2 linked regions of the Cohnella abietis genome follow. Each later gene encodes a partner of the first gene's protein in a complex. Links are inferred from orthologs where the notes say so. Each region holds a gene or a part of one and is shown in the gene's direction. Other genes may lie near its edges. The genes, in order: smc and KCTCHS21_RS12545.

What was found.
Region 2: the proteins of smc (region 1) and KCTCHS21_RS12545 are in contact, whole or in part, in a crystal structure (PDB 3ZGX), measured with the Bacillus subtilis proteins. The link is inferred for Cohnella abietis from one-to-one orthologs.

What each region holds. Positions count from the first base shown.
Region 1 is NZ_AP019400.1:4,322,786-4,330,383, reverse strand. The notes cover bases 87-4,245. They hold smc (chromosome segregation protein SMC), read left to right. Parts: upstream 87-469; coding sequence 470-4,045; downstream 4,046-4,245. Other genes in these bases: ftsY (signal recognition particle-docking protein FtsY), read left to right, coding at 4,093-4,245; rnc (ribonuclease III), read left to right, coding at 87-440. Also shown: more of rnc, read left to right, coding at 1-86; more of ftsY, read left to right, coding at 4,246-5,097; YlxM family DNA-binding protein, read left to right, coding at 5,262-5,612; ffh (signal recognition particle protein), read left to right, coding at 5,675-7,054; rpsP (30S ribosomal protein S16), read left to right, coding at 7,091-7,363; KCTCHS21_RS18940 (KH domain-containing protein), read left to right, coding at 7,390-7,598. UniProt on the Bacillus subtilis protein: Required for chromosome condensation and partitioning.
Region 2 is NZ_AP019400.1:2,952,789-2,963,478, forward strand. What follows is about bases 6,875-9,872. They hold KCTCHS21_RS12545 (segregation and condensation protein A), read left to right. Parts: upstream 6,875-7,979; coding sequence 7,980-8,765; downstream 8,766-9,872. Other genes in these bases: KCTCHS21_RS12535 (bifunctional 3,4-dihydroxy-2-butanone-4-phosphate synthase/GTP cyclohydrolase II), read left to right, coding at 6,875-7,389; ribH (6,7-dimethyl-8-ribityllumazine synthase), read left to right, coding at 7,432-7,902; scpB (SMC-Scp complex subunit ScpB), read left to right, coding at 8,734-9,417; KCTCHS21_RS12555 (DUF2953 domain-containing protein), read left to right, coding at 9,482-9,872. In the rest of the region: KCTCHS21_RS12510 (spore germination protein), read left to right, coding at 1-437; lysA (diaminopimelate decarboxylase), read left to right, coding at 573-1,904; KCTCHS21_RS12520 (peptidylprolyl isomerase), read left to right, coding at 2,082-2,516; bifunctional diaminohydroxyphosphoribosylaminopyrimidine deaminase/5-amino-6-(5-phosphoribosylamino)uracil reductase RibD, read left to right, coding at 4,337-5,479; ribE (riboflavin synthase), read left to right, coding at 5,480-6,145; more of KCTCHS21_RS12535, read left to right, coding at 6,160-6,874; more of KCTCHS21_RS12555, read left to right, coding at 9,873-10,168; ytfJ (GerW family sporulation protein), read left to right, coding at 10,272-10,690. UniProt on the Bacillus subtilis protein: Participates in chromosomal partition during cell division. May act via the formation of a condensin-like complex containing Smc and ScpB that pull DNA away from mid-cell into both cell halves.

The sequences.
Region 1 (7,598 bases):
TCCGTTTTGCCGAGGCGCTCGAATTCGGGCAGGTCGTGCTGCTGGGCAAAGGGGAGGAGCAAACGGGAGGCCGGACTAGGCCATCTTTGCTTGCGGACGCTTTTGAAGCGTTCTTAGGCGCTCTTTATTTGGATCAGGGATTAAATGCTGTTCGTGCGTTTTTAGATCGCTATTTATTTTCTTTACTTCCTAGGGACAAGCAAGCATCACTCAAGGATTTCAAGACGGAGCTGCAGGAGAAAGTACAACAATTGTCAATGGGAGCGCTTGATTACCAGATCGTGGAGGAGCTTGGGCCCGCTCATGATCGGGAATTCGTAGCTATTGTTGTTGTCGGCAAGAAGCAGCTCGGCAAGGGGATCGGACGATCAAAGAAGGAAGCGGAGCAGCAAGCTGCTTCTGAAGCGCTGACAACGTTTGCGAAGCAATATCCAGAGTAAGGGCCGACTCGAGAGGGGAATTTATCCTTATGTTTTTGAAAAGAATCGAGCTGACTGGTTTTAAGTCATTCGCGGACCGGACCGAGTTGGAATTTGTGCGTGGTATTACTGCGGTGGTCGGACCAAATGGGAGTGGAAAGAGCAACATTTCCGATGGCATTCGTTGGGTGCTCGGTGAGCAAAGTGCGAAATCCCTTCGCGGTGGCAATATGCAAGATATTATTTTTGCCGGGAGTGATTCTCGTAAGGCTGTTAACTTTGGGGAAGTCTCTTTAACGCTAGATAATATGGACAAGGCGTTGCCACTAGACTTCAGCGAGGTTACGGTTACGCGTAGGGTTCATCGGAATGGTGAAAGCGAGTACTTAATTAATAAGCAGCCTTGCCGACTGAAGGATATTACTGAGCTGTTCATGGACACGGGTATTGGACGTGAAGCTTATTCTATTATCGGGCAAGGGAGAATTGAGGAAATCTTAAGCACGCGGTCTGAGGATCGGCGGGGGATTTTCGAAGAAGCTTCAGGAATCGTGAAATACAAAAGCCGGAAAAAGGAAGCGCAGAAGAAGCTTGAGGATACAGAGGGCAATCTGCTGCGGATTCACGATTTGGTTAGCGAGCTTAAAGGTCAGATCGAGCCGTTGAAAAATCAATCGGAAAAAGCCGAGGCTTATAAGCAATTAAAAGAGGATTTGAAAAATAAAGAAATCGCAATGTACGTTCATCAGATCGAAGGAGTTCATACCTCCTGGTCGCAGACGAACGAACGGTTAGCGGTTCTTCGTGATGAGCAGCTCGGTTTGTCGACTTTCGTTAGTCAGCACGATTCGATACTGGAAGAAGAACGTCAGGCGTTAGTTCATCTTGAGGAGCTGTTGGAGAAGCTTCAGGACGAATTGCTGCGCTGCAGTGAGGAAACCGAGAAGTCGGAAGGGTATGTCGAATTGCTTAATGAACGTCGCAGCAATCTCGAACGCACTCGCGAAGGCTTGCAGCAATCGTTGACATCTGCGGAAGAAAGATTCGAACAGGCCTCCGCCGAAGAAGTTGTTCTGAAGGGTAAGCGTGCAGAGCTTGAAGCTTTACTGAAGGAGCAGTCTACTAAGCTCTATGAGGAAGAAGAAAAGCTTGCGTTCGCAGATGGAAGCTCTGAGGCTGAAGAGCGGCTGAAGGCTGAGCTATTCGACACACTTAATGCTATGGCCCAAGCACGTAATGATATCCGTTACGGCGAAGGACAACGTGAAGTGTTGGAGCGTCGGGTTTCAAGGATTAAAGAAGAAGAAGCTAAATGGATGGAGCAATTACAGGCGCTAAAGGACAAGCGTGCTCAGCTGGATCAAAGGCATGAGGCAGTCAAACTGGCATTGACTGAAGTGCGTGATCGTTATGTTGCAGAGGGTGCTCGTTCGTCCGAGCTTCAGCGCAAGCTTGAGGAATTGCAAGCGGGAGTGCGCCGTTTCGAGCAGAAACGTGAAGCGTTAGTTTCTCGTCGGGATACGATTAAAGAGCTGCAAAACGATTATGACGGCTTCCAACACGGTGTTCGGGAAGTGCTAAAGGCGTCTAAACGCGGCAACCTGCATGGTGTTCATGGGGCGGTAGCGGAGCTAATAAATGTACCAGCTCATCTGGAGGTCGCTATCGAAACGGCGCTAGGTGGAGCACTTCAGCATATCGTTATGGAAGACGAGAAGCTTTCTCGTACGGCTATCGCTTATTTGAAGCAGCGCCAGTCAGGTCGCGCGACCTTCCTTCCATTAGATGTTATCCGAGCAAGGCATATGTCAGATAGTGATCGCCGTTCTCTGGAGCAGGCTGATGGCTTTATCGGAGTGGCATCTGAGCTTGTTGGTTCAGAGCCCAAATATGCAGCAATCGTCAGCAGCATGCTTGGAAATGTACTGATTTCAGAAACATTGGAACAAGCTAACCGCATTGCTTCGAGGCTGCAATACCGGTTCCGCGTCGTTACTCGTGACGGCGATATTGTAAATGCCGGCGGGTCAATGACAGGGGGTAGCCTGTCGAAGAAATCTTCTAGCTTGCTTGGCCGTCAGCGGCAGCTTGAAGAATTAGAGCGGGAGATCAAGGAAGCCGAAGTTGCCCGCGAGCGTTCGAAGGCAGAAGTGGACGACTTGAAGAAAGAGCTTGTCATAGCAGCTCAAAATATTGAACAGCTGCGTAATCAAGGCGAGCAGGAACGGTTAAATGAGCAGCAGGTTTCAGGTGAGCACCAGCAGCTTCTACAGGATGAGAAGCAGTTAGATGAGCAGCGCGCCGCGTTGCTTAGTGAGAAGGCCGCCTTTGATATCGAAGCGGGAGGGCTTAATTCTAGCCGGGAAGAAGCCGAAATCCGGCTTGCTGCGCTTACGGAAGAAGAAGGGCGAATTCAGAAGCGAATTGCCGAAGCGGAGGAATTACGCCGTAAGAGCCAATCCGCTAAAGAAGAGCTTCAGGCGACCCTCACAGATATGAAGGTTTCAATAGCACGTATGGAGCAGGACCGGAGTGCGCTGGATGAGCAAGCGAATCGCCAACGTGCTGATTTGTCTCGTTTGACTGTGGAGAGAAAGCAGTTCAAAGAATCTATGGAGCATAATGAGGCAGAAACTGTGCGCACAAATGCAGAATCTGTAGAGCACAGAGAACGGCTCAATGAGCTCCGTATTCAGAAGAAACAATTTACGGAAAACATTGAATTCAAACGTGCAGATCGAGCTGAGAAGCACCGTGATTTGGAGCGCAAGGAAGGCGAAACGAAGGATCAGCGCGCGAAGCTGAGAAGCGTTGAGGAAAGCTTGCGTCAAGCTGAGATTGCGGTTAATAGGATGGATGTAGAGCTCGACAATCTCCTTCGCAAGCTAACAGAGGAATACGAGATTGGATTTGAGCTCGCGAAGGAACGTTATCCCGTTCCTGAGGACATTGTGACTACCCAGAATGAAGTCCGGGATATGAAACGTAAAATAACGATGCTAGGCGAAGTAAATCTAGGGGCAATTGAAGAATATAAGCGGGTATTCGAACGGTTCGACTTCCTATCCGTGCAAGAAAATGACCTTATTGAAGCGAAGACAAAGCTTCACGGCATTATCCGCGAGATGGATGAGGAAATGTCCAAGCGATTCCGCACGACGTTCGAGGAAATACGCAAGCATTTCGTAGTCGTGTTTTCTCGTATGTTCGGTGGCGGTCGTGCCGATCTTGTTCTTGTTGACCCAGATCATCCGTTAGATACAGGTATAGATATCGTTGCACAGCCACCTGGCAAGAAGCTAACCAATTTACAGCTTCTGTCGGGAGGAGAGCGGGCACTTACAGCTATCGCATTGCTTTTCGCTATTTTGAACGTCAAGCCAGTGCCATTCTGCGTATTGGATGAAGTTGAAGCGGCGTTAGATGAAGCGAATGTAGCCCGTTATGCCCAGTACATGAGAGAGTTTTCCGATTCGACGCAATTCATCGTCGTTACTCACCGTAAAGGTACGATGGAGGAAGCGGATGTGTTATACGGGGTTACGATGGAGGAAGGCGGAGTTTCCAAGCTCGTTTCCGTCCGTCTTGAGGACAGCGAGGAACTAACTAGTACAGCTACGGCGTAATAAAGAGACAGATGGTATGCAATAGGAATAGGTTGGAGGAATCGGGTATGAGTTTTTTTAAGAGGTTGAAGGAAAGCATTGCCTCCAAGACGGAAGCGGTAACGAGTAAATTTCGTGAAGGATTGGCGAAAACACGTGATGCGTTTGTTGGTAAAGTAGAGGAACTATTCAGCCGCCGCAAAAAGATAGATGAAGAGTTTTTTGAAGAGCTGGAAGAAATACTGATTGGGGCAGACGTCGGCGTAAATACGGTTATGGGCTTGATCGATGAGCTTCGTGCGGAAGTGAAAAAACGCAAAATTGAAGATCCTGCTGATCTCAGGCCGATTTTGTCAGAGAAGCTAGTGGATATGTTGCAAGGGGAAGACCAAGATATAAATCTCAAAGAAAATGCAAATGGAATTACGGTAATTTTGTTTGTTGGCGTTAACGGCGTTGGTAAAACAACGACAATTGGTAAGCTAGCGTGGCGCTACAAGCAGCAAGGAAAGAAAGTGCTTTTGGCAGCTGGAGATACTTTTCGTGCGGGTGCGATTGAGCAGCTAGAGGTTTGGGGCGGACGTGTAGGGGTTCAGGTTATTAAGCAGGAATCCGGCTCCGACCCTGCAGCGGTTATGTTTGACGCAGTACAAGCTGCGAAAAAGCAAAACGTGGATGTACTGATCTGCGATACGGCTGGGAGATTGCAAAATAAGGCGAACCTTATGGAAGAGCTCGCTAAAATTCATCGGGTTATTCAACGGGAAATTCCTGGTGCCCCACATGAAACCTTGCTAGTGCTTGATGCTACGACAGGTCAGAATGCTCTTCAGCAAGCAAAGCTGTTCGGAGAGAAAAGCGGTGTTACCGGATTGGTGCTTACGAAGCTGGACGGAACGGCAAAGGGTGGTATCGTCATCGCCATCCGCAATGAGCTTTCACTTCCGGTGAAATTCGTTGGCTTGGGAGAGAAGATGGATGACCTGCAGCAGTTCGATGCGGATCAATTCGTTCATGCCCTGTTTGCGGGTTTAGCTGGTACGGATGAAGAGGAAAATACCGAAACGAATTAATGAATAAGATGTTAAGGGATTTCCCTTGACATCTTATTTGCTTTTGAGTAACATAGTGAGAGTAGTTAGGTTGTAAAGGTATTTCCCTTGACAATGAGATTGCGGGTTATCGCAAATGCGATCAAGAACGATTTTTCCGCAGGGGAATGAAGGGGGCAGCCATTGTGGACGGGGAGAAAGCATTAGAAAAGACGAACCGAATCAATGCGCTGTTTGATTTTTACGGACCACTGCTCACTGACAAACAGCAAACATTCTTAAAATGCTACTTTCACGATGATTATACGTTGGGTGAAATTGCAGCCGATTTTCAGATTAGCCGACAAGCAGTGTATGAGCATCTGAAGCGGGCAGAGCAAGTGTTGGAGGATTACGAATCCAAGCTTCAGCTTGCGGACAGGCATGGACGGTTACATGCAGGAATTGATCTGCTGGAGTCGCAAATTGCTGGATTACCGGAACAATGGCGACAGACGTTTGCCGAAACCGCCGCTAAGCTGCGGAGTAGCGAATGAATCGAACAACCCAAGAACAACGATAAATACGTAAAAAACCGTTCCGAAGGAGGGATGGGAATATGGCATTCGAAGGATTATCAACCCGGCTGCAGAACGTATTCGGCAAGCTGAAGGGTCGAGGTAAAGTAAGCGAGGATGATGTTAACGACGCGATGCGTGAGGTGCGTCTTGCCCTCTTGGAAGCTGACGTTAACTTCAAGGTTGTTAAAGATTTCATCGCCAAGGTGAAAGAACGTGCCACTGGCCTAGAGGTAATGAAGAGCTTTACACCTGCGATGGTCATTATCGACATTGTTAACAAAGAATTAACCGAGCTTATGGGCGGCACACAGGAAAAGCTGATTAAGGCGAATAAGCCTCCTACAGTTATTCTAATGGCGGGTCTACAGGGTGCGGGTAAGACAACCTTAACGGGTAAGCTAGCCAAGCTACTGCAATCACAGAATCACAAGCCTTTGCTTGTTGCAGGCGATATCTATCGTCCCGCAGCTATCAAGCAATTGCAAGTGCTCGGAGGCCAGATCAGCGTTCCGGTGTTCACGCTTGGTGACGAGGTTAGTCCTGTCGAAATTGCAAAGCAAGGTGTTCAATTAGCTAAGGATCAAGGTAATGATTATGTCATAATCGATACTGCAGGCCGATTGCAAATTGATGCTGAGCTTATGCAAGAGATCAAAGACATTCATTCTGCGGTCAACCCTGATGAAGTATTACTCGTCGTTGATGCAATGACTGGACAAGAAGCGGTTAATGTTGCAAAAAGCTTCCACGAGCAGCTAGCGCTTACCGGAGTTGTTCTGACTAAGCTTGATGGAGATACTCGTGGTGGTGCTGCGTTATCTGTTAAGGCTGTAACCGGCTGTCCGATCAAGTTTGCTTCAACAGGTGAGAAGATTGATCAGCTTGAAGCGTTCCATCCGGATCGGATGGCTTCGCGAATACTCGGTATGGGTGACATGCTGTCACTGATAGAGAAAGCCCAGACGAACATGGATGCGGAGAAGGCAGCCGAGATGGAGCGCAAAATGCGCACCGCGGATTTCACCTTTGACGATTTCCTTGAGCAGATGGAGCAGGTTCGCAAGATGGGGCCGCTAGATCAGCTGCTTGATATGATGCCTGGAATGAACAAGCTTAAAGGTAATCCGAACTTCAAGATCGATGAGAAGCAAATCGCGCGTACTGAAGCGATTGCTAAGTCAATGACGAAGGCAGAGAAGAAGAAGCCGGATATCATTAACTACAGCCGACGTAAGAGAATAGCGGCAGGTAGCGGAACGACCGTTGCTGACGTTAATCGACTGCTGAAGCAATTCGAGGATATGAAGAAGATGATGAAGCAGTTTTCCGGCATGATGGGTCCTAAAGGACCTAAGGGCGGCATGAAGGGCCTGAAAAACATGTTCGGTGGCGGCAAGAATATGAAGTTCCCGTTCTAAAATAGATTTTATTCTTTTCAAGGAGGTGAAAGTTAAATGTCAGTTCGCATTCGTTTGAAACGTATCGGTGCTCATAAAGCTCCGTTCTATCGCGTAGTTGTTTCGGATTCCCGTTCCCCTCGTGATGGTCGTTTTATTGAAGAAATCGGCGTGTACAATCCGGTTGCTCAACCAGCCCACGTACAAATCGACGAGGAAAAAGCTTTGAAATGGCTGCAAAACGGCGCACAAGCGTCCGATACAGTTCGCAACCTTCTTAGCAAAGCCGGTGTTTTGAAAAAGTTCCACGATTCCAAGCTCCAGAAGTAATCGTCATTAAACCGGAGGGCTGAGCCATGGAACAATTGATTCGGGTCATTGCCCGAGCGTTGGTGGATCATCCGGAAGACGTGCAAATTCAGGTCAAGGAAGACGCGAGAGGCCTGGTGTACGAGCTTTCCGTTCATCCCGACGATGTCGGCAAAGTAATCGGCAAGCAGGGACGTATCGCTAAGGCGGTACGTACGGTAGTCTCTTCCGCTGCAGTTAAGGAGCGGAGGCGCGT
Region 2 (10,690 bases), 1.4 Mb from region 1 along the record:
TCGATTTACTCAGGCTAGCGGCTGTCCACACACCTGCTCCTTTAGTTACGGCTATGACTTTGCTGTCCGCCATTTTAATTGGCGACATAGCAGTGAAAACAGGCTTGTTCATTAACGAGGTCATTCTGTACATGGCTGTTTCTGCGATCGGGATGTTCGCTACTCCAAGCTACGAATTAGGTTTGGCAAATCGAATTGTTAGGCTAGCCCTTCTATTGGCTGTTTTCTTTTTCCATGAGATTGGTTTTGTAGTGGTATCTACATTCGTGTTTCTTTACCTAGCTTTCGAGAGATCCTTTAACGCACCGTACTTGTGGCCTTTCCTGCCCTTTAACGCTGCTGCGTTTCGAAACATTATTCTCCGCATACCGCTTCCGTTAAATAAGACACGACTTTCGCTATATCGCACGAAGAAAAGCCGCAAGCAGCCCATCTAAGCTAAGGAGTGCAAAAGTTGTGGTAATTCCTCCATTTCCCCAGGGGCTGATTTCCGCTATACTCAGTTATATATTGCAAACGCCGGATTGAGGTCAATTGACTTTACCGGAAATTTCGCCAAAGGGGAATTGGATATGTTTTTACATGGTACAAGCAAAATTAATAGTAAGGGTCATCTTGAGATCGGAGGCTGTGATGTTACAGACTTGGCACAAGAGTTTGGAACGCCTCTATACATTGTGGATGAAGCACTTGTGCGCCAACGTGCTAGAGAATTTATGGAAGCCTTCCGTACAACCGGACTTCGTCACCAGGTCGCTTATGCGTCCAAAGCTTTTTGCGTTATGGCTATGTGTCGTGTAGCAGAAGAAGAGGGCATGAGTCTCGATGTTGTATCTGACGGGGAATTATATACCGCGCTTCAAGCAGGCTTCCCAGCAGAGCGCATTCATTTCCATGGCAATAACAAAACACCTGAAGAAATTGTAATGGCACTTGATGCTGGAATTGGCTGCTTTGTCGTCGACAATTTCGATGAGCTGCATCTTTTGAATGCATTAGCAGCAGATAAAGGCAAGCGCGTTAACGTATTGCTTCGGATTACGCCGGGAGTCGAGGCACATACCCATGATTACATCTCTACAGGTCAACAGGACTCCAAGTTCGGCTTTGATCTTGGCAATGGTACGGCATTTACAGCTATTGAAACTGCTATTGGCTTATCGAGCTTGAAGGTTCTGGGCGTGCATTCTCATATCGGCTCGCAAATCTTTGAAGTTGAAGGCTTCCGTATGGCTGTTGAGAAGGTAGCGGCATTCGCCGTAGAGATTAGAGACAGGCTTAATCACACATTCACAGTTCTTAACTTGGGTGGAGGCTTCGGAATCCGTTATGTGGAAGGCGATCAGCCGCTCCCTGTTGGTGTTTATGTGCAAGCTATTGCCGATGCTGTTCGGACGACTTGCGAAAATGCGAACTTTGCGTTGCCTGAAGTATGGATCGAGCCGGGCCGCAGTATTATCGGCGATGCAGGTACGACTTTGTATACAGTAGGGACAAGTAAGGACATCCCAGGGGTTCGTAAATATATTGCAGTTGATGGTGGAATGACTGACAACCCGCGTCCTGCTTTATACGAGTCTAAATATGAGGCGGTTCTGGCGAACCGTGCGAACGATACATTAAACGAGCTAGTGTCTGTTGCTGGAAAATGTTGTGAGAGCGGAGATATGCTTATATGGGATTTGAAGCTGCCTGCTGTTCAGTCTGGTGATTTGCTGGCTGTATTCTGCACAGGTGCTTACAATTATGCAATGGCAAGCAACTATAACCGGATTCGTCGCCCAGCTGTTGTGTTCGTTAAGGACGGCAAAGCAGATCTCGTTGTAGCTCGTGAAACTTATCATAACATTGTTGGTAATGATATCATTCCACAGCGCTTGCAGAAGGAAGCTGTTTCGAAGTAAGGAGACTGATTCTTTCATATGGGGTAGTTGAAAGTACTTCTAGTGTGATTTTGTGCGGCTAGTGCGATCAAGTGCGTTCCAGTGCGATCAGTTAAGCATGTCCATTGTTTATTCAAACTTTTGGTTTTCCTCAAATTGTTGTACAATAGAGCGAATTGATTTGAGGAGGTCATTATATTGTCTAAACAAGCACTGATTAAATTGGCTGATGGTAAAGAGATTACATTGGAACTATTCAACGAGGATGCTCCTAACACCGTTGCCAACTTCGAGAAGCTAGCTAATGAGGGATTCTATGATGGAATTCCGTTCCACCGTGTTATTCCAGGGTTTGTCGCACAAGGTGGCTGCCCGAATGGTAATGGTACAGGTGGTCCTGGATATTCGATCAACTGCGAGCATAATAAAAACAAACACGAGCGCGGTAGCTTAGCTATGGCACACCGTGGACCGAACACAGGCGGAAGCCAGTTCTACATCTGTTTTCAGCCGCAGCCGCACCTAGATGGCGTTCATACGGTGTTTGGGAAAGTAAGCTCCGGTATGGAGCTTGTAGATTCTCTTAAAGGGCAAGAAAAAATGGAATCTATCCGAGTTAGCGACGCGGTATAGAGTGTAGCAACGAACCCGTGCTTCAGCCTTTGGGCTGCGAGCTCGGGTTTTTTGTGAGCTCATATCACCCGCGCGCGGCAAAAGTAGACCGCTGCCAGCGTCTTGCAGCGCCCGAACCCCCTTAATTCAACCAATTAGTCTGCTCAAACGTCTTACAGCCCACAAACCCCCGTAATTCAACCAATTAGTCCGTTGTCAGCGCCTTGCAGCGTCCGCCCCCCGTAATTCAGCGAATTAGTCCGTTGTCAGCGTCTGCAGCGCCCGCCCCCCGTAATTCAGCGAATTAATCCGTTGTCAGCGTCTGCAGCGCCCGCCCCCCGTAATTCAGCCAATTAGTCCGCTCACAGCGTCTTGCAGCGCCCGAAGCTTCGTAATTCAACTAATTAGACCGCTGCCAGCAGCTTACAAACTACCAATAAGCGGTACCACCGACTAAATCCTGCCACAGGAGCAGGCAAGAGGAGAAATTAAGCGACGTCACCGACTAATTTCCGCCACTGGAGCAGGTATGAGGGGAAATTAAGCGGTACCACCGACTAAATCCTGCCACAGGAGCAGGCAAGAGGAGAAATTAAGCGACGTCACCGACTAATTCCCGCCACAGGAGCAGGTATGAGGGGAAATTAAGCGGTACCACCGACTAAATCCTGCCACAGGAGCAGGCAAGAGGAGGAACCTAAGCGATGCCACCGACTAATTCTCGCCACAGGAGCAGGTATGAGGGGAAATTAAGAGGAGCCACCGACTAATTCTCGCCATAGGAGCAAGGTATAAGGGAAATTAAAAGGAGTCACGGACTAAATCCTGCCACAGGAGCAAGCATGAGGAGAAATTAAGCGGTAGCACCGACTAATTCACGCCGCAGGAGCAAGCATGAGGAGAAATTAAGCGACGTCACCGACTAATTCCCGCCATAGGAGCAGCCATGAGGAGAAATTAAGAGGAGCCACCGACTAATTCCCGCAACATGAGCAGGCAAGAGGAGAAATTAAGCGACGTCACCGACTAAATCCTGCTACAGGAGCAGGTATGAGGGGAAATTAAGCGGTACCACCGACTAATTCCCGCCATAGGAGCAGGCATGAGGAGAAATTAAGAGGAGCCACCGACTAAATCCTGCCACAGGAGCAGGCAAGAGGAGAATTAAGCGACGTCACCGACTAAATCTATCCACAGCTCCAGGTATGAGTAGAAGTTAAGCAGCGTCACCGACTAACTCCCCCATTTGTTCAAATTTGAGTTGGAAATTAAGCGGCAGCACCGACTAATTCCCCTCGCCAGACCGGGCCAAAACCACCATAATAATTTAATTCCAAGTGTTTTACTTGCTTTTTACTAGCTTTCACTTGAAATTTGATTGTGAGAGTGGTACACTTTCTCTCAACAAGTTGCTTACCTTCGGGGCGGGGCGTAATTCCCCACCGGCGGTGATCGGCAGTGGAACCTGAAGTATGCCAGCAGGCATATGAGTTCCCAGCCGTCAGTCCGTGACCCGTAATCGCTTCTTCCGGATAACCGGCGGGCGTGATTCGGTGGACCTGGTGAAATTCCGGGACCGACAGTGAAAGTCTGGATGGGAGAAGGAAGCACAGCGCGGCCATGCCGTGTCCATAAAAGCCAAGTTTGCGTAAGAACACCGACGAAAAACGAAGTTGTTTGTTCTTTTTTTCACAAACCTGCGACATTGACAGGCTATTTAGTCATCTTTTAAGGGCATGCATTACAGGGTCTGTTTAACGCTGTGTATCTCTCACCCCCGGGGCTTAATCCTGGGGGTTTTCTGCTTGTTATATGTTCGTCTGCGGGAGAGGATGATGCGCATGGAAATGCTGAATGACGAATTTTATATGCAATTGGCTCTGAATTTAGCGGAAAGTGCATCCGGTCAAACCGGTGTTAATCCGGTAGTCGGCTGTGTTATCGTCCATAGCGGACGAATAGTAGGGATGGGTGCTCACTTGAAGCGTGGCGAAGGTCATGCGGAGGTTAATGCCTTAAATATGGCAGGAGAGCAGGCGCGAGGAGCGACGGCTTATGTGACGTTAGAGCCGTGCAGCCACTATGGCGTTACGCCTCCCTGCTGCGAAAGACTTATTGTGGAAGGCGTATCCCGGGTCGTTGTTGCAACTGTCGATCCAAATCCGTTAGTAGCGGGCAAAGGCATTCAGAGGTTACGGGAGTCGGGTATTCAAGTAGAGGTTGGAATACTTGAAACGAAGGCTACCCAAATAAACGAAGTATTTAACAAGTTTATTTTAACCAAAATGCCTTTCGTAACCTTGAAAACGGCTTTGTCGCTTGATGGTCGTATAGCAACTCGCACGGGGCATAGTAGATGGATAACGGGGGAAAAGTCTCGTGAAGCTGTGCACACGCTAAGACACCGGCATAATGCCATTATGGTAGGTGTAGATACTGTTGTCTCAGATGATCCTGAGCTCACGACGAGATTAAGCGTACCGGGCTTACACCCGACGCGGATTATCGTTGATTCTAGGCTGAGGGTTCCACTCACCTCGCGTGTTCTTAACGAAGCTGCACCTACGATCATATTGACAACTGATCTCGCCGAGCTTACAAAAGTCAGGCAACTAGAAGATCAAGGTGTAGAGGTGCTCCAATGTGGCGCAGGTCCTCGTGTTGATCTTGTTAAGGCAATGGCCTTGATCGGGGAACGTGGAATAAGCTCCATTCTGCTTGAGGGTGGAGGTATGCTGAACGGAGCTATGCTGGAAGCTGGTTTGGTCGATAAGCTAATGTTGTTCTATGCCCCCATCATTGTTGGCGGGGATGGCGCTCCATCTGCTTTTGCTTATAAAGGTCCAGAGGAAATGTCCTCAGCCCTTCGTTTACAGGGGGTATCTATGCAGGCATACGGCGAGGATTGGTGCATCTCGGGCTATCCGACAAGCAATTCATCAATTGAGCATCTTGGGAAGGCCGACGTTAAGGAGGAGAAGTAAATGTTTACGGGACTCATTGAAGAAATGGGTACGCTCCGGTCGGTCCAGCGACGGGGGGAAGCGATGATACTTAGTATATCTGCTTCTGAAGTGCTAACTGACGTAAAAATGGGCGATAGTATAGCAGTGAATGGTGTTTGCTTAACTGTAGTAGATTTCGATCGCAGCACCTTCAGCGTTGATGTAATGCCTGAAACCTACCGATTAACGAACCTACACTCCATTCAACCAGGAAGCGCGTTAAATCTGGAACGGGCGATGAAGGTCGGTGGGCGATTCGGAGGTCATCTCGTCCAAGGTCATGTGGATGGAACGGGCACGATTCGAGACAGGGCAGTTGAAGCAAACGCTGTGGTGTACCGAATTGAGCCAAAGGATTCAGAGCTCCTACGACATGTTGTGCAGCAAGGCTCGGTAACTTTAGACGGGATTAGTCTTACAGTTGTATCTGTCGATCGGAGCGCCAGTCAGTTCACGGTTTCCATTATTCCACACACGCTAAAGGAAACGGTGCTGCAGCATAAACATTCTGGAGATACGATTAATATCGAATGCGATATTTTAGGCAAATATGTTGATCATTTGTTAAGTATGCGAGAAGGGCAGCCAGCTAGCCGATCAGGAGGCTTAACGGAGTCTGTTCTACGTGATAATGGATTTATGTGAAAGGGGCGATAGAGATGGCAAGAAATAAATTTGATCTTATTGAAGATGCGATTTATGATTTAATGAGAGGTAAAGTGATCATTGTTGTCGATGATGAGGATCGCGAGAATGAAGGAGATTTAATCGCGCTTGCCGATAAGGCTACTCCTGAGGTCATAAATTTTATGATCAAGGAGGCACGAGGACTTCTATGCGTCCCGATCACACCGGAGAAGGCGGAAGCTCTTGACCTCCCGCCAATGGTCAGTCACAATACGGATTATCATGGAACAGCGTTTACGGTTTCCGTTGACCATATTTCGACAACGACAGGTATATCTGCTCCAGAGCGTTCAATATCTGTCAAGGCGCTTATCGATCCGTCAGCCAAGCCAAGCGATTTCCGCAGACCTGGTCACATTTTTCCACTAATTGCGAAAAAGGGTGGCGTGCTCAGACGGGCAGGTCATACGGAGGCAGCTGTCGACCTAGCTAAATTATGCGGATCTTCTCCTGCGGCCGTCATTTGCGAAATCATTAAAGAAGATGGCACTATGGCAAGATTGCCTGATCTTGAAATATTTGCTGAGGAGCACTCTCTGAAGCTGATTACGATCAAGGACTTGATTCACTACCGCAACGAGAAAGAAAAGCTTGTCAAAAGAGAAGTTGAGGTTAGAATGCCTACCGATTTCGGTGTATTTAACGCTCTTGCTTATACGAATGAAGTGGACAATAAAGAGCATGTTGCTTTTGTTAAAGGTGAGATTGACGGCTCGAAGCCCGTATTGGTTCGAGTACATTCCGAATGCTTAACAGGAGATGTGTTCCATTCCCATCGTTGCGATTGCGGTCCGCAATTGGAAGCAGCGCTCAGACAGATCGATGAAGCTGGCAGCGGTGTTCTGCTCTATATGAGACAAGAAGGCCGTGGGATAGGGCTAATCAACAAATTAAAAGCTTATAGCCTCCAAGAGCAGGGATTAGACACTGTGGAAGCGAATATTAAGCTTGGGTTTGCTCCGGATTTGCGGGAATATGGCATTGGGGCGCAGATTTTGAAGGATATTGGCATCAAGGATATTCGATTGCTGACGAATAATCCACGTAAAATCAAAGGCTTAGAGGGATATGGACTAAATGTTGTAGAACGCGTTCCGATCCAGATGGCTGAGAATGTAGATAATACGGGATATTTGCACACGAAGAAAGATAAGCTAGGTCACCTGCTTTCCTTTAAAGGCGATCCTGATTACTTAATATAAAACAAATAAACTAACTATGTGAGATATGAGAGGATGAATAAAATGTCAATCGTATATGAAGGTCATTTAGTTTCCAAAGGTTTAAAATATGGGGTAGTTGTAGGCAGATTTAACGAGTTCATTACTTCCAAGCTGCTAGGCGGCGCTTTAGATGCATTAAAGCGTCATGGTGTTGAGGAGAACGAGATCGAAATTGCATGGGTTCCTGGAGCGTTCGAAATTCCTTTTATCGCTCAAAAGCTAGCTGAGAGTGGCAAATATGATGCTGTTATTACCCTTGGGGCGGTTATTCGCGGTTCTACGCCGCATTTTGACTATGTTAGCAGCGAAGTAACTAAAGGTGTTGCGGCCATTTCATTAAAAACAGGTGTACCGACGATCTTCGGTGTACTGACTACGGATAGCATTGAACAAGCGGTAGAACGTGCAGGAACGAAAGCCGGAAATAAAGGCTGGGATGCTGCCACTACGGCGATCGAAATGGCGAATTTAACTCGCTCAATTAAAGGCTAAAGATAGCCTAAACATAATTTTTCAAATTAAGTTTACTGAAGTAAAACGGTAGGGCAGGAGGAGAAACCCGCGTGGCAATGCTATACAAGCTAGAGACGTTCGAGGGACCGCTAGATTTATTGCTTCATCTCATCGACAAAGCGGAAATTGATATTCAGGATATTTCGATTAACGATATAACGGATCAATATATGGCATACCTCGGGGCTATGCAAGAGCTGGAGCTAGACATTACCAGCGAGTTTCTCGTCATGGCCGCTACATTGCTTTCCATGAAGAGCCGTCAGCTGCTTCCGAAGCCGCCGGTAACGGAAGAGCCTTGGCTAACGGTGGACGATGATGATTACTTAGACCCTAGGGAAGAGCTAATCCGTAAGCTGCTTGAATATCGAAAGTTCAAATCGGTGGCAGGGCAGTTAAGGGAAAAGGAATGGGATCGCAGTCAAGTCTATACACGTGAACCTACGGATTTGTCTCCTTTCGAGAAGGTTGTGCAGACTAATCCCGTGGAAGGCTTGCACATTGATGATCTAGTAAATGCTTTCCAGAAAGCAATGCGACGCTTGGCAGGTCGCCATAGGGTTTCTTCGATCCACAAGGATGAAATATCGGTAAAAGATCGCATTCGTGATATAATTAATACATTAAAAAGCCGCACTCATGGTGGAAGGCTGTTATTCTCACAGCTCCTTGGGGATGGTGAGGACCGTCAGGAAATTGTAGTAACCTTCCTGGCTATTCTTGAGCTAATGAAACGGAAATGGGTATCCTGCCATCAAAGCGGTTTATTCGATGAAATTGTGTTAACGTGGACGGGAAGAGAGGATAACAATGGATTACTCGACATTGAAATCAGTACTTGAGGGATTGCTATTCGTATCCGGTGACGAGGGAATAAGCGCCAAGACGGCTGCGGAAGTGGTTGAGACTGATATCGAAGTCGTCAAGGATGTGCTGAAGGATCTTCAGAAGGAGCTTGCCAAAAAGAAACGCGGCATTCGGATAGCAGAGGTAGCGGGCGGTTATCGTATGACGACAGTAATAGACCATGCTCCTTACTTCGAGAAACTGGCTTATTCTCCTACTCGTGCCGCGCTTTCACAAGCTGCACTAGAGACTCTGTCGATTATCGCCTACAGACAGCCAATTACTCGAGTTGAAATCGAAGAAATTCGCGGGGTCAAGGCCGACAGAGCATTACATAATCTCGTCAATAAAGACTTAATTGAAGAAAAGGGACGCGCGGATGCATTAGGTAGACCTATTCTTTATGGAACGACTAAGTCGTTCCTCGATTATTTCGGTTTAGCGAATATTTCAAGCTTACCTGAACCTTCTACTTCTGAAGGTGACGATGAGCTGGAAGAAAGAACGAAGATGCTCTTCGAACGAATTGAGGGTCGTCAGCTTTCCATGGTTGACATGGATAAGGAGCTTCAAGCGGAATCATATATGGATAGCGATATGGATCTAGATTTAGATTTAGAATCTAATTCTGATCTGGAAACAGAATGAAGCAATGTTAAAGGAATGAAGAAAAGCCAGAAGGTCATACTACCCTAGGAAAGGCGGGGGAAGTATGGCCTTCTGGCATTGGATCATATTGGCGGTTATATGTGTGGGTGTTGTTGGAGCTTTATTTTCCCCTATCCGTATTCGAGTTCGCTATTCGCGCAGCGGTCAATTGGATCAGCTCGTAATTGTCATTAGAGCGCTATACGGCCTTTATCATTATCAGATCCTTCTACCCTCTATTGTGATTAAAGGCTGGAATGTGATCTATCGTGAACGAAGAGCGGGGGGCTTGACTGGCAACAGCAAGCGAAAGCCGACGAGACGGAAAATAGGTAAAGGCACGGTTGTACGTTATATGAGGGCTTACCGAGCCTTATTGCAATCCACAAAGAACTTTAAGATTTGGGCGAGGCATTCGCTGAAAAAATTAGAATGTACCCGCTGGAGATTAGATTTCCGGGTGGGGACGGGAGATGCAGCTTCAACAGCAGTTATAACTGGCTTGCTGTGGGCAGTGTCAGGGTGCGCCTCTGGGGTCGCAGGACAGCTTGTCAGGTTGAATACATCGCCGCAGGGACAAATTACACCTAACTATAGCGGAGTCGAATTTACGGTCGTCTGGGAGGCTGATTTTAGAATCCGTTTGGGAACATTACTATGGATAATAGCAAAGCTGGGAAAAGACACTATTCGAGTTGGCAAAGCTATTCGAGCTTGGCGACACTGGCTAACTGGACCGAAAGAAGCCTAAATGTTGGTGGTATTTCGTTTGCTACATATTCCCCCCTCGTTGTGCACACACTACAGAAAGCGTAGATAATTTCTTATTTATATCGCAATGAGGAGGAATAACATTGGCTGAGCACCCTATTAACGGTCTAATGCAAACCGCCATGGAAAACATTAAGGATATGGTGGACGTTAACACGATTGTTGGTGAACCAGTTCAAACGCCAGATGGCAGTGTCATTTTACCGATTTCTAAAGTCGGATTTGGTTTTGCCGCTGGAGGTAGTGAATTTACTGGTATGAACGATGAAGCTTCGCGGGGACAACAAAAACAAAATGGTCATGAAGGACAAAATGCTTCAGTTGCCATGCCTTTCGGTGGAGGTAGCGGTGGAGGTGTATCGATAACGCCGATTGCTTTCTTGGTCGTAGGCACGCAGGGTGTGAAGGTTGTTCCCTTAGATAGCCAAACACACATCTTGGAAAAATTGATCGATGCAGCTCCAGTGTGGGTGGATAAGCTGAAAAATGCATTCCAAAGAAA